Linked DNA regions of Sphingosinicella sp. BN140058. Each later gene encodes a partner of the first gene's protein in a complex. Links are inferred from orthologs where the notes say so. Each region holds a gene or a part of one and is shown in the gene's direction. Other genes may lie near its edges. The genes, in order: tldD and ETR14_RS04135.

Evidence for each region.
Region 2: the proteins of tldD (region 1) and ETR14_RS04135 are in contact, whole or in part, in a solved structure (PDB 5NJ9), measured with the Escherichia coli proteins. The link is inferred for Sphingosinicella sp. BN140058 from one-to-one orthologs.

The regions. Positions count from the first base shown.
Region 1 is NZ_CP035501.1:2,242,920-2,249,377, reverse strand. What follows is about bases 3,384-6,279. They hold tldD (metalloprotease TldD), read left to right. Parts: upstream 3,384-4,067; coding sequence 4,068-5,492; downstream 5,493-6,279. Other genes in these bases: ETR14_RS10105 (TIGR01244 family sulfur transferase), read right to left, coding at 6,247-6,279; ETR14_RS10110 (DUF2007 domain-containing protein), read left to right, coding at 6,039-6,239; ETR14_RS10115 (DUF924 family protein), read left to right, coding at 5,492-6,022; ETR14_RS10125 (hypothetical protein), read left to right, coding at 3,437-4,036; ETR14_RS10130 (zinc-finger domain-containing protein), read left to right, coding at 3,384-3,428. In the rest of the region: ETR14_RS10155 (ABC transporter permease), read left to right, coding at 1-118; ETR14_RS10150 (SDR family oxidoreductase), read left to right, coding at 175-1,470; ETR14_RS10145 (DUF2269 domain-containing protein), read left to right, coding at 1,470-1,943; ETR14_RS10140 (hypothetical protein), read left to right, coding at 1,940-2,461; ETR14_RS10135 (SIMPL domain-containing protein), read left to right, coding at 2,471-3,181; more of ETR14_RS10130, read left to right, coding at 3,234-3,383; more of ETR14_RS10105, read right to left, coding at 6,280-6,458. UniProt on the Escherichia coli protein: Metalloprotease involved in CcdA degradation. Suppresses the inhibitory activity of the carbon storage regulator (CsrA).
Region 2 is NZ_CP035501.1:897,681-900,507, reverse strand. It holds ETR14_RS04135 (TldD/PmbA family protein), read left to right. Parts: upstream 1-654; coding sequence 655-2,001; downstream 2,002-2,827. Other genes in the region: ETR14_RS04130 (3'(2'),5'-bisphosphate nucleotidase CysQ), read left to right, coding at 2,001-2,762; ubiA (4-hydroxybenzoate octaprenyltransferase), read left to right, coding at 1-622.

The DNA.
Region 1 (6,458 bases):
GCCGACTCCGTTCCTGCTCGCAGGTCTACTGGCCCTGGTGATCGCGCTCGGCACCATCGCCAGTCACGCCTTCAAGGTTGCGCGGGCGAACCCGATTCAGGCGCTTCGCTACGAGTGACCCTGGGGAGGAACGGTGCTCCTTTCCTCCCGTTGAGCGGGGGAAAGGAGCTGCCTTTGCGTATTCTGTTGATCGGTGCGACGGGGTTGATCGGTGCGGCGGTCGCCGCGCGCTTGCAGCGGGACGGGCACGAGCTGATCGGCGTTCGCCGCAGCACCGGCAGCGCCGCCGCCGGGCGCGTGCCGGTCGATCGCTGGGTCTCGCTCGACCTGCGCGATGCGGTGACGCCGGCCGCGTGGCACCGGCACCTCCAGGGCATCGACGCCGTCGTCAATTGCGCCGGCGTGCTCCAGGACAATGCGCGCGATTCCACCGCGAAGGTCCATTACGATGCGCCCGCCGCGCTGTGGCGAGCCTGCGAGGATGCCGGAGTGCGCCGGGTCATTCATTTTTCGGCCCTGGGTGTCGATCGCGGTGCGCTCACCGATTTCTCGCGTACCAAGATGGACGGCGACAGCGCGCTCGAAGCCTCGGCGCTGGACTGGGTGATCCTTCGCCCGTCGGTGGTGGTCGGGCCGGCGGCTTATGGGGGCTCCGCCTTGTTCCGCGGCCTCGCCGCGCTTCCGATCCTGCCGAGAACGCCGGATGCGGGGCCGCTCGACATCGTTCAGCTCGCCGATGTGGCGGAGAGCGTCGCCCGTCTGGTTCGGCCCGATGCGCCGGCGCGGATCGCGCTCGAGCTTGCCGGGCCCGAGCGGCTGGAGTTCGACGCGGTCGTCGCCGCCTATCGGCGCTGGCTCGGCTGGAAGCCGGCCCGCCTGATCGCTGCGCCCGGCTGGCTGATGGGCCTTGCCTATCGCGGCGGCGATGCGCTGTCCTGGCTAGGCTGGCGGCCCGCCGTGCGCACGACGGGCCGGCGCGAGATCGTTCGCGGCGCAATCGGCGACTCGAGCGGCTGGCGAACGGCGACGGGGATCAATCCGCAGGGATTGACCGACGCGCTCGCCGCCAACCCGGCCTCGGTGCAAGAACGCTGGTTCGCAAAGCTCTACTTCCTCAAGGCTCTGGCGATCGGCACCTTCGCTCTGTTCTGGCTGCTCACCGGCGTGATCTCGCTGACCGGCGGCTACGAACTCGCCAAGGGCTACATGCTCCGGGCAGGCGCCGGGCCGCTCTCCGCGCCAAGCGTGATCGCCGGCGGTCTCGCGGACATTTCGGTCTTCTGCCTGATGGTCTACCGGCCGACCACCCGCCTTGCCCTCTATGCCGCGATCGTGCTCTCGATCTTCTACATCATCGCGGGCACCATCCTGCTTCCTGGCCTGTGGCGCGATCCGCTCGGGCCGATGATGAAGATCTGGCCGATCCTCGCGTTCAACTTCCTCTGCCTCGCAATCCTGGATGAGCGCTGATGGACTATTTTCTGCTGAAATGGCTGCACGTGCTCGGTTCCACGGTGCTGCTCGGCACCGGCGCCGGAATCGCCTTCTTCATGCTGATGGCGCACCGCACCGGCGATGTGCGGGTCATCGCCGGCGTGGCACGGATCGTCGTCATCGCCGACTATGTCTTCACGACCACCGCCGTGATTGCTCAGCCGATCACCGGCGTACTGCTGGCGAAGACCACCGGCTATGCACTCACCGAAGGCTGGATCGTCGTCTCGATCCTGCTTTACCTCCTCACCGGCGCCTTCTGGCTGCCGGTCGTCTGGATGCAGAGCCGAATGCGCAATCTGGCCGAGGACTCGGTGCGCACCGGGGCGGCGCTTCCGGCGCAATATCACCGATTGTTTCGTTGGTGGTTCGCATTCGGCTTTCCGGCCTTTACAGCGGTGCTGGCCATCTTCTGGCTGATGATCACGCGACCGGAGATCCATCTTTGAAGGACGAAAAGCTGAAGCTCGGCACCCGGCTGCTGATCGGCGGCATCGCCGGCTTCGTCGGCACGATGGCGATGACCTCGGCGATGCGGCGCCTTCATCGCCATCTGCCGGAAAAGGAGCGTTATCCGCTGCCGCCGCGCGAGATCGTCGATTCGGTAGCGGAGACGGCGGAGGTTGCGGTCGAGGACGAAACCGCGAAGGACATCGCGACCGCAGCCCACTTCGCCTACGGCGCGATGATGGGCGCGATGCTCGCCGCGATGAACCCGAACCCGTCCAAGCGCACCGGTGCGCTTGCCGGAACGGCGGTCTGGCTCGCCAGCTACATGGGCTGGATCCCGGCGCTCAATGTGCTCGAGCCGGCCACCAGGCATCCCAAGCGGCGCAACTTCTTGATGATCGGGGTCCATCTCGCCTGGGGTGCGGCGACCGCGTCGGCGATGCGGGAGCTGGTCGCGGCGCGCGAGTCGATGCTCGCCGCGGGACGCGACAAGGATGCCGAATCCTCGATCGACTAGGAGAGACGGATGCCTCGATCCCTTGGTGTTTTGCTCGGTCTGCTCGCAGTGTCGGCATGCTCCGATCATCCCCCGGATCCGCGCGGCGTCGCCCGCAACGAAGTGCTGGTCCAGATCGTCGCCAGTGGACGTGCCGATACCCGCCCGGATCAGGCGCGCTTCACCGCGGGAGTGGAGACGATCGCCGCGACGTCCCGCGAAGCGAGCCGCCGCAACAGCGAGGTGATCAATCGCGTTCTCGCGGCAGTGGAGCGTTTGGGGGTCGGCAAGGACGACGTCCAGACGCGCAACGTCAGCCTCTCTCGGATCGACTATGGTCCGGACCGGGGTCGTTTTCAGGCCAGCAACAGCTTCGACATCCGGGTGCGGGATATCGGAAAGGCCGGAGAGGCTATCGCCGCGACGACCGATGCCGGCGCCAACGTGGTGAGCGGCCCCGATTTGACGGTGTCCGATCGCGAGGCGGCGGGCCGTTCCGCCTGCGCTCAGGCCTACAAGGCCGCCCGTGCCCGCGCGCAAACTTATGCCGAGGCGGCCGGACTGAAGGTTTCGCGAGTGCTCGCGATCCGCGACACGGGCGAGGCCGGAACGCCCCAGCCTTACGCGGGTGACATGGCGATGGAGGCGCAGGCGGCTGCGCCAGCTGCACCCATTGTCCGAGCGGGCACGAACCAGAGCGAGATCTTGATCCGCGTCGATTTCGCGCTCGCCCCGAAATAGACGCGACTTCAGGCGATTGCCCGCCGCGCGGGGCGTTGCTAAGGGCGACGCCATGCAGACCGATCGCTTCACGCCGGAAATCAGTATCGTTACGACGCCACGCGTCGCGTGCGACGGAGCGAGCGAGACCCACCCGGCGCTCGGCCACCCGCGAGTCTATCTGCAGATTGACGAGAAGGGCTATGTCGACTGCGGTTATTGCGACAAGCGTTTCGTGCTGAAGGGCGGCCCGGCCGACCAGGCCTGATCGTCGATTTGCCGTGGAACCCGACCGTCGTCATGGTGGCGGCGATGTTCCGCCGCCTCGCCAAAGTCCCGCGCCTGTTCGCGCTTCTCGCCGGTGCCTTGATGCTCGCCGCGGCCGCGCCGCCGCTGACGTTCGTGCCGGTGGAGTCGCATTACGCTACGGCCGCCGCGGAATATGAGGCGATCTGGCGTGCCGATGGTGCGCGCATCGTCGCGGCGCTCGAAGGCACGAGCGGTCTCGTGTTCCCGGAGCAGCCGATCGAGGTGATGGTGTCCGATGGTCGGCCGTTCGCTTATTACAACAGCAACCGCATTCGCCTCCGCGCCGGTTATTCCCCTGCCTACAAGAAGGCGACGCTGATGCACGAGCTCGGCCATCGCCTGAGTTTTCAGCTGCTGGGCCTCGACGGCATCGACGACCATCGCCTGCTCTATCTCTTCCTCCACGACGCCTGGGCGCAGGTCTACGGCCCTGAATTCGCGGATCGTATGTCTGCGATCGAGCGCCGCTTGCCGGGATCGTACGACGCGGATTGGGGATGGGCGCTGAGTCTCAGCCGGGAAGAGCGTCAGGCCGAGCTCAAGGCACGGCGCGACAAACGCCCTTAGACTTTGGCCGCAGGGCTCCTATATCCCGATCATGACAACAGCCGATCCGCGCCGCTTCCTCTATCGGGATGCGCTCACCCCCGACTCAGCCCTCCGCCTCACCGCCGATGCGCTGACCCGCTGTGACGACGGCGAACTTTATCTCCAATATACCGCGTCGGAGAGTTTCGGCTTCGACGACGGACGGCTGAAGACCGCCGACTTCAACACCCACGCCGGTTTTGGCCTGCGGGGCGTGTCGGGCGAGACGACTGCCTTCGCGCACGCCAACGAGCTATCGGAAGCCGCGATTCGCCGTGCCGCCGAGACGATGGCCGTGCTCGATCCGGCCAACGGCGCGCGTCCCGCGGCGCCCCGGCGGACTAATGCGACGCTCTACACGGACTCGGATCCGCTGAGCCTGATCCCGTTCGCCCGGAAGGTTGCGCTCTGCCAGCAGATCGACTCCGCCGCCCGTGCCCGTGATCCGCGCATCGCCCAAGTTTCCGTGTCCCTGTCCGGCTCATGGTCGGTGGTCGAGATCGTCCGTGCCGACGGCTTCGTCGCGCACGACGTGCGCCCGCTGGTCCGGCTCAACGTCCAGATCGTCGTCGAGCAGAACGGTCGGCGCGAGACCGGCTATCACGGCATCGGCGGCCGCTATCTTTATGACAGCCTGTTCGAAGAGGCGACCTGGAACCGGGTGATCGACGTCGCTCTTGCCCAGGCGCTGGTCAACCTCGAGTCGGTCGATGCGCCGGCGGGCGAGATGACCGTCGTGCTCGGCCCCGGCTGGCCCGGCGTGCTGCTCCACGAGGCGATCGGTCACGGCCTCGAGGGTGACTTCAACCGCAAGGGCACCTCGGCTTTCTCCGGCCGGATCGGCGACCGCGTCGCTGCCCCCGGAGTCACCGTGGTCGACGACGGCTCGATCGCCAATCGCCGCGGCTCGCTGTCGATCGACGACGAAGGTACGCCGACCCAGTGCACGACCCTCATTGAGGACGGCATCCTCAAGGGCTATATCCAGGACCGGCTCAACGCCCGTCTGATGGGTGTCGCGCCCACCGGCAATGGCCGCCGCGAAAGCTTCGCCCACGCGCCGATGCCTCGGATGACCAACACATTCATGCTCGGGGGCAAGGAGGATCCGGGCGAGATCCTCGCCCGTGCGAAGAACGGCATCTATGCCAAGAGCTTCGGCGGTGGCCAGGTCGACATCACCTCGGGCAAGTTCGTCTTCTCCTGCACCGAAGCCTACAGGATCGAGAATGGCCGGATCGGCGCGCCGATCAAGGGCGCGACCCTGATCGGCGATGGCCCGACCGTGCTCACCAAGGTCGCGGCAATCGGCAACGACATGGCGCTCGACGAGGGCATCGGCATCTGCGGCAAGGGCGGCCAGTCGGTGCCGGCCGGCGTCGGCCAGCCGACCCTCCTGGTCGCGGGGCTCACCGTCGGCGGCACCGCCGCCTGATGGGCTGGGCGGAGGAGGTCCGCAGCTACTGGTTCGCGTTGCGGCCGGAGCAATGGTGGCGCGATACCAGCCTGGACGGCGAGATTGCCGGGAGGTTCGGCACGCTGTGGGAAGAGAAAAGGCAGTTGCCCGCCAGCGCCTTCCTCGGCTCGGCGGACGATGCGCTCGCCGCCGTGCTGCTGTTCGATCAATTCCCGCGCAACATGTTCCGCGGCCACGCCGACCAATTCTCGACCGATCTGCTGGCGCTGCAAATTGCCCGCGGAGCAATCGACCGCGGCTATGACGACCGCATGAGCGAAGACGCGCGAATCTTCCTCTACCTTCCGTTCGAACATTCGGAGGATCTGGAGGATCAGCAGCGCTCGGTGCTGCTGTTCACGGCGCTGGGCAAGGAGGAGCAGCTTCGGTTCGCCAAGCTCCACTTTGATATCATCGAACACTTCGGCCGCTTCCCCCACCGCAACGCCATCCTTGGCCGCACGCCGCGGCCGGAAGAGGTCGCCGCCGGCGAGGTCGTCCCCTGGTGAGGCGCCGCGCGGCCTGATGCTGGTCGAGGCGGCGCGATTCTCGAACAGTTTCGAAGCCGGTCTCGCGCGTTCCGTGCTCGATGCCGCCGGCATCGAGGCGGTGCTGTTCGACACCGAGATGAGCTGGGAAGCCTTTGGTGGCCTGATCCCGATCCGTCTGATGGTCCTCGACGAGGATCTCGAACACGCCCGGAGTGTGCTGGCGGAGGGCCTCTGAGCCGCTCTTAAGCCAGATACCCGCGGATCGGCGTCAGATCGTAGCCGGCCGCTGCGCCCTTGGCGAGCAGGGCGTCGGCATCGTCGCCCATGCGTGCGCGGGCTAGGGCCCACAGATAGATGGAACGAGTCCCCGATTTGCAGAAGGCGAGCGTCGGACCCTCCGCGGCTGAGAGGGCGTCCTGCATCTCCTGCACCTGCGCGTCCGAAAATCCGCCGG
Region 2 (2,827 bases), 1.3 Mb from region 1 along the record:
GCGTCCGCTCGCCAGCGGCCGTGCCAGCCTCGCCGGTGCCTGGATGCTGCTGGTCGGCTTGAGCCTGATCGGCCTCGTCGTGCTGCTCCAGCTCGATCGCACCGCCCAGATCATCGCGCTCGGCAGCCTCGCGCCCGTCGCCGCCTATCCGTTCATGAAGCGGATCACCTGGTGGCCGCAGGCCTGGCTCGGCCTCGTCTTCTCCTGGGCCGCTCTGGTCGGCTGGCCGGCCGTGACCGGGGAGATCGGGACGATGCCGATCCTGCTCTACCTGGGATCGATCTGCTGGGTGATCGGCTATGACACCATCTATGCGCTGCAGGATCGGGAGGATGATGCCCTGGTCGGGGTGCGCTCCTCGGCGCTGGCGATGGGGGCGCATGCCCGGCTCGGGGTGACCCTGTTCTACCTTGCCGCTCTGCTGTTCTGGGCGGTGGCGCTCTGGCGCGAGAGGTCCGATGGTCTCGCCTTGCTCGCCTTGCTGCCGATGGCCCTGCACCTGTTTCACCAGACCCTCACGCTCAAACCTGCCGACGGCGACGACGCGCTCCACAAATTCCGCTCCAATCGCTTCGCAGGGTTGCTGATGTTCCTCGCCTGTCTGGTGGTCGGCACTTCCTAGACTTTGCGGCCTCGCCGCCCTACGTCGCGGCGATGTTGTCTCCCAAAGAAGCCGAAAGCCGCGCCGCCGATCTGGTCGAGCGCGCACGAAAGGCGGGCGCCGACGCCGCCGACGCCCTCTACGTCGCCGATTCCTCGACCGGGGTTCAGGTGCGCCTCGGCGCGCTCGAGGACGTCGAGCGGTCGGAGGGCGAGGAGATCGGCCTCAGGCTGTTCGTCGGGCGCCGCTCCGCCAGCGTCTCCTCCTCCGATCTGTCCGACGAGGCGCTCCGCGCCCTCGTCGAGCGTGCCGCTGCAATGGCGCGCGAGGCCCCGGAGGATCCCTATGCCGGCCTTGCCCCGGAGGACCGGCTGATGCGCGGCGACGGCCCGGACGTCGATGGCGACGACGGCCGCGATCCGCTGCCGACGGAATTGAAGCAGCGCGCGCTCGAGATCGAGGATGCCGCGCGCAGCGTCGCCGGCATCACGAACAGCGGCGGCGCCAGCGTCAGCGCCGGTCGCTCGGTGATCGCGCTCGCCACCAGCCACGGCTTCTGCCGCGGTTATTCGACCAGCGGCTATTCGGGCTCGGCCAGCGTCATCGCCGGCGAAGGTGCCCAAATGGAGCGCGATTACGCCCAGCACAGCACCCGTCATTATGCCGATCTCGACGCTCCGGACGCGATCGGCCGGCTCGCCGGCGAGCGTGCGGTCGCCCGCTTGAACCCGGCCAAGCTCGCCAGCGGCGCGCTGCCGGTGGTGTTCGATCCGCGCATCGGCAGCAGCCTCGTCGGCCATCTGATCGGTGCGATCACCGGCGCCGCGATCGCGCGCAAGACCTCCTTCCTGCTCGGCAAGGAAGACGAGGCGATCTTCGCCGAGGGGATCCTGATCCGCGACGATCCGCATCGCCCGCGCGGCCTGCGCTCCAAGCCGTTCGACGGCGAAGGCCTGCCGACCGCGGCCACCGATCTCGTCGCCGGCGGCCGGGTCACCAGCTGGCTGCTCGACAGCGCCTCGGCGCGGCAGCTCGGCCGGGCGCCGACCGGCCACGCCACCCGCGGCGTCGGCGGCTCGCCGGGTGCAAGCGCGACCAACGTCCACATGGCCGCGGGCACGATCCGTGTCGACGATCTGATCGGAGACATCGCGCAAGGCGTCTACGTCACCGAGCTGATCGGCCAGGGCGTCAACATGGTCACCGGCGATTATAGCCGCGGCGCCAGCGGCTTCCTGATCGAGAACGGCAAGATCGGTCCGGCGGTGTCCGAGATCACCATTGCGGGCACCCTGCTCGACATGTTCAGGCGGCTGGTGCCGGCCGACGATCTCGAATTCCGCCGCGCGGTCAACGTACCGACTCTGCGCATCGACGGCATGTTCGTCGCGGGCGCCTGATGCTCGACGCGGTCTCCCGCATCGTCCGTGAAGCCGGCCGGATCGCGGCGGCCCGCAACGGCGGCAGCTTCCGCCGCTGGGAGAAGGCGCCGGGCAATCCGGTTTGCGAGATCGACATCGAGGTCGACAATTTCCTGCGCGGCCAGCTCTCCGAGCTGGATCCGGAGGCAGGGTGGCTGTCCGAGGAAACGGTCGACGATTCCGATCGCATCGAACGCTCGCGCCTCTGGATCGTCGATCCGATCGACGGCACCCGCGACTATCTGCGCGGCCGCAGCGGCTGGGCGGTGTCGGTCGCCCTTGTCGAGGATCGAAGGCCGGTGCTGGGCGTGCTCGATGCGCCGATGCGCGGCGAGCATTGGCGGGCGGCGCGCGGGCAGGGGGCGTGGCGCAACGGCGAGCGCCTGCAGGTCAGCGGCCGCAGCAGCCTCCCCGGCGCGCGCATCCCCGCCGACCAGCTTGCCGCCGCCGATGCCGATCTGGTGCTGGTGCCAAAGCCCAATTCGATCGCGCTCCGCATGGCGCTGGTCGCGGCGGGCGAGGCGGATCTGGTCGCGACGACCAAATGGGGTTTCGAGTGGGACATCGCCGCCGCCGCCCTGATCGCCGAGGAGGCGGGCGCGCGGGCCAGCGGCGCATTCGGTCAGCCGCTCGCCTTCAACACGCCGCTCGGCAACGCCTTTGGCGTGCTCGTCGCGACGCCCGCAATCCACGCCGCGGCGGTCGAACGGCTGCGCGAGCGCGCGCTCGCCGCCGTCTGAATCGAGCTTCGTAGCGCGCTTTCCGGCTTTGGCCGCTTCACCTTTCGACTCCGCCCCGAATCAGG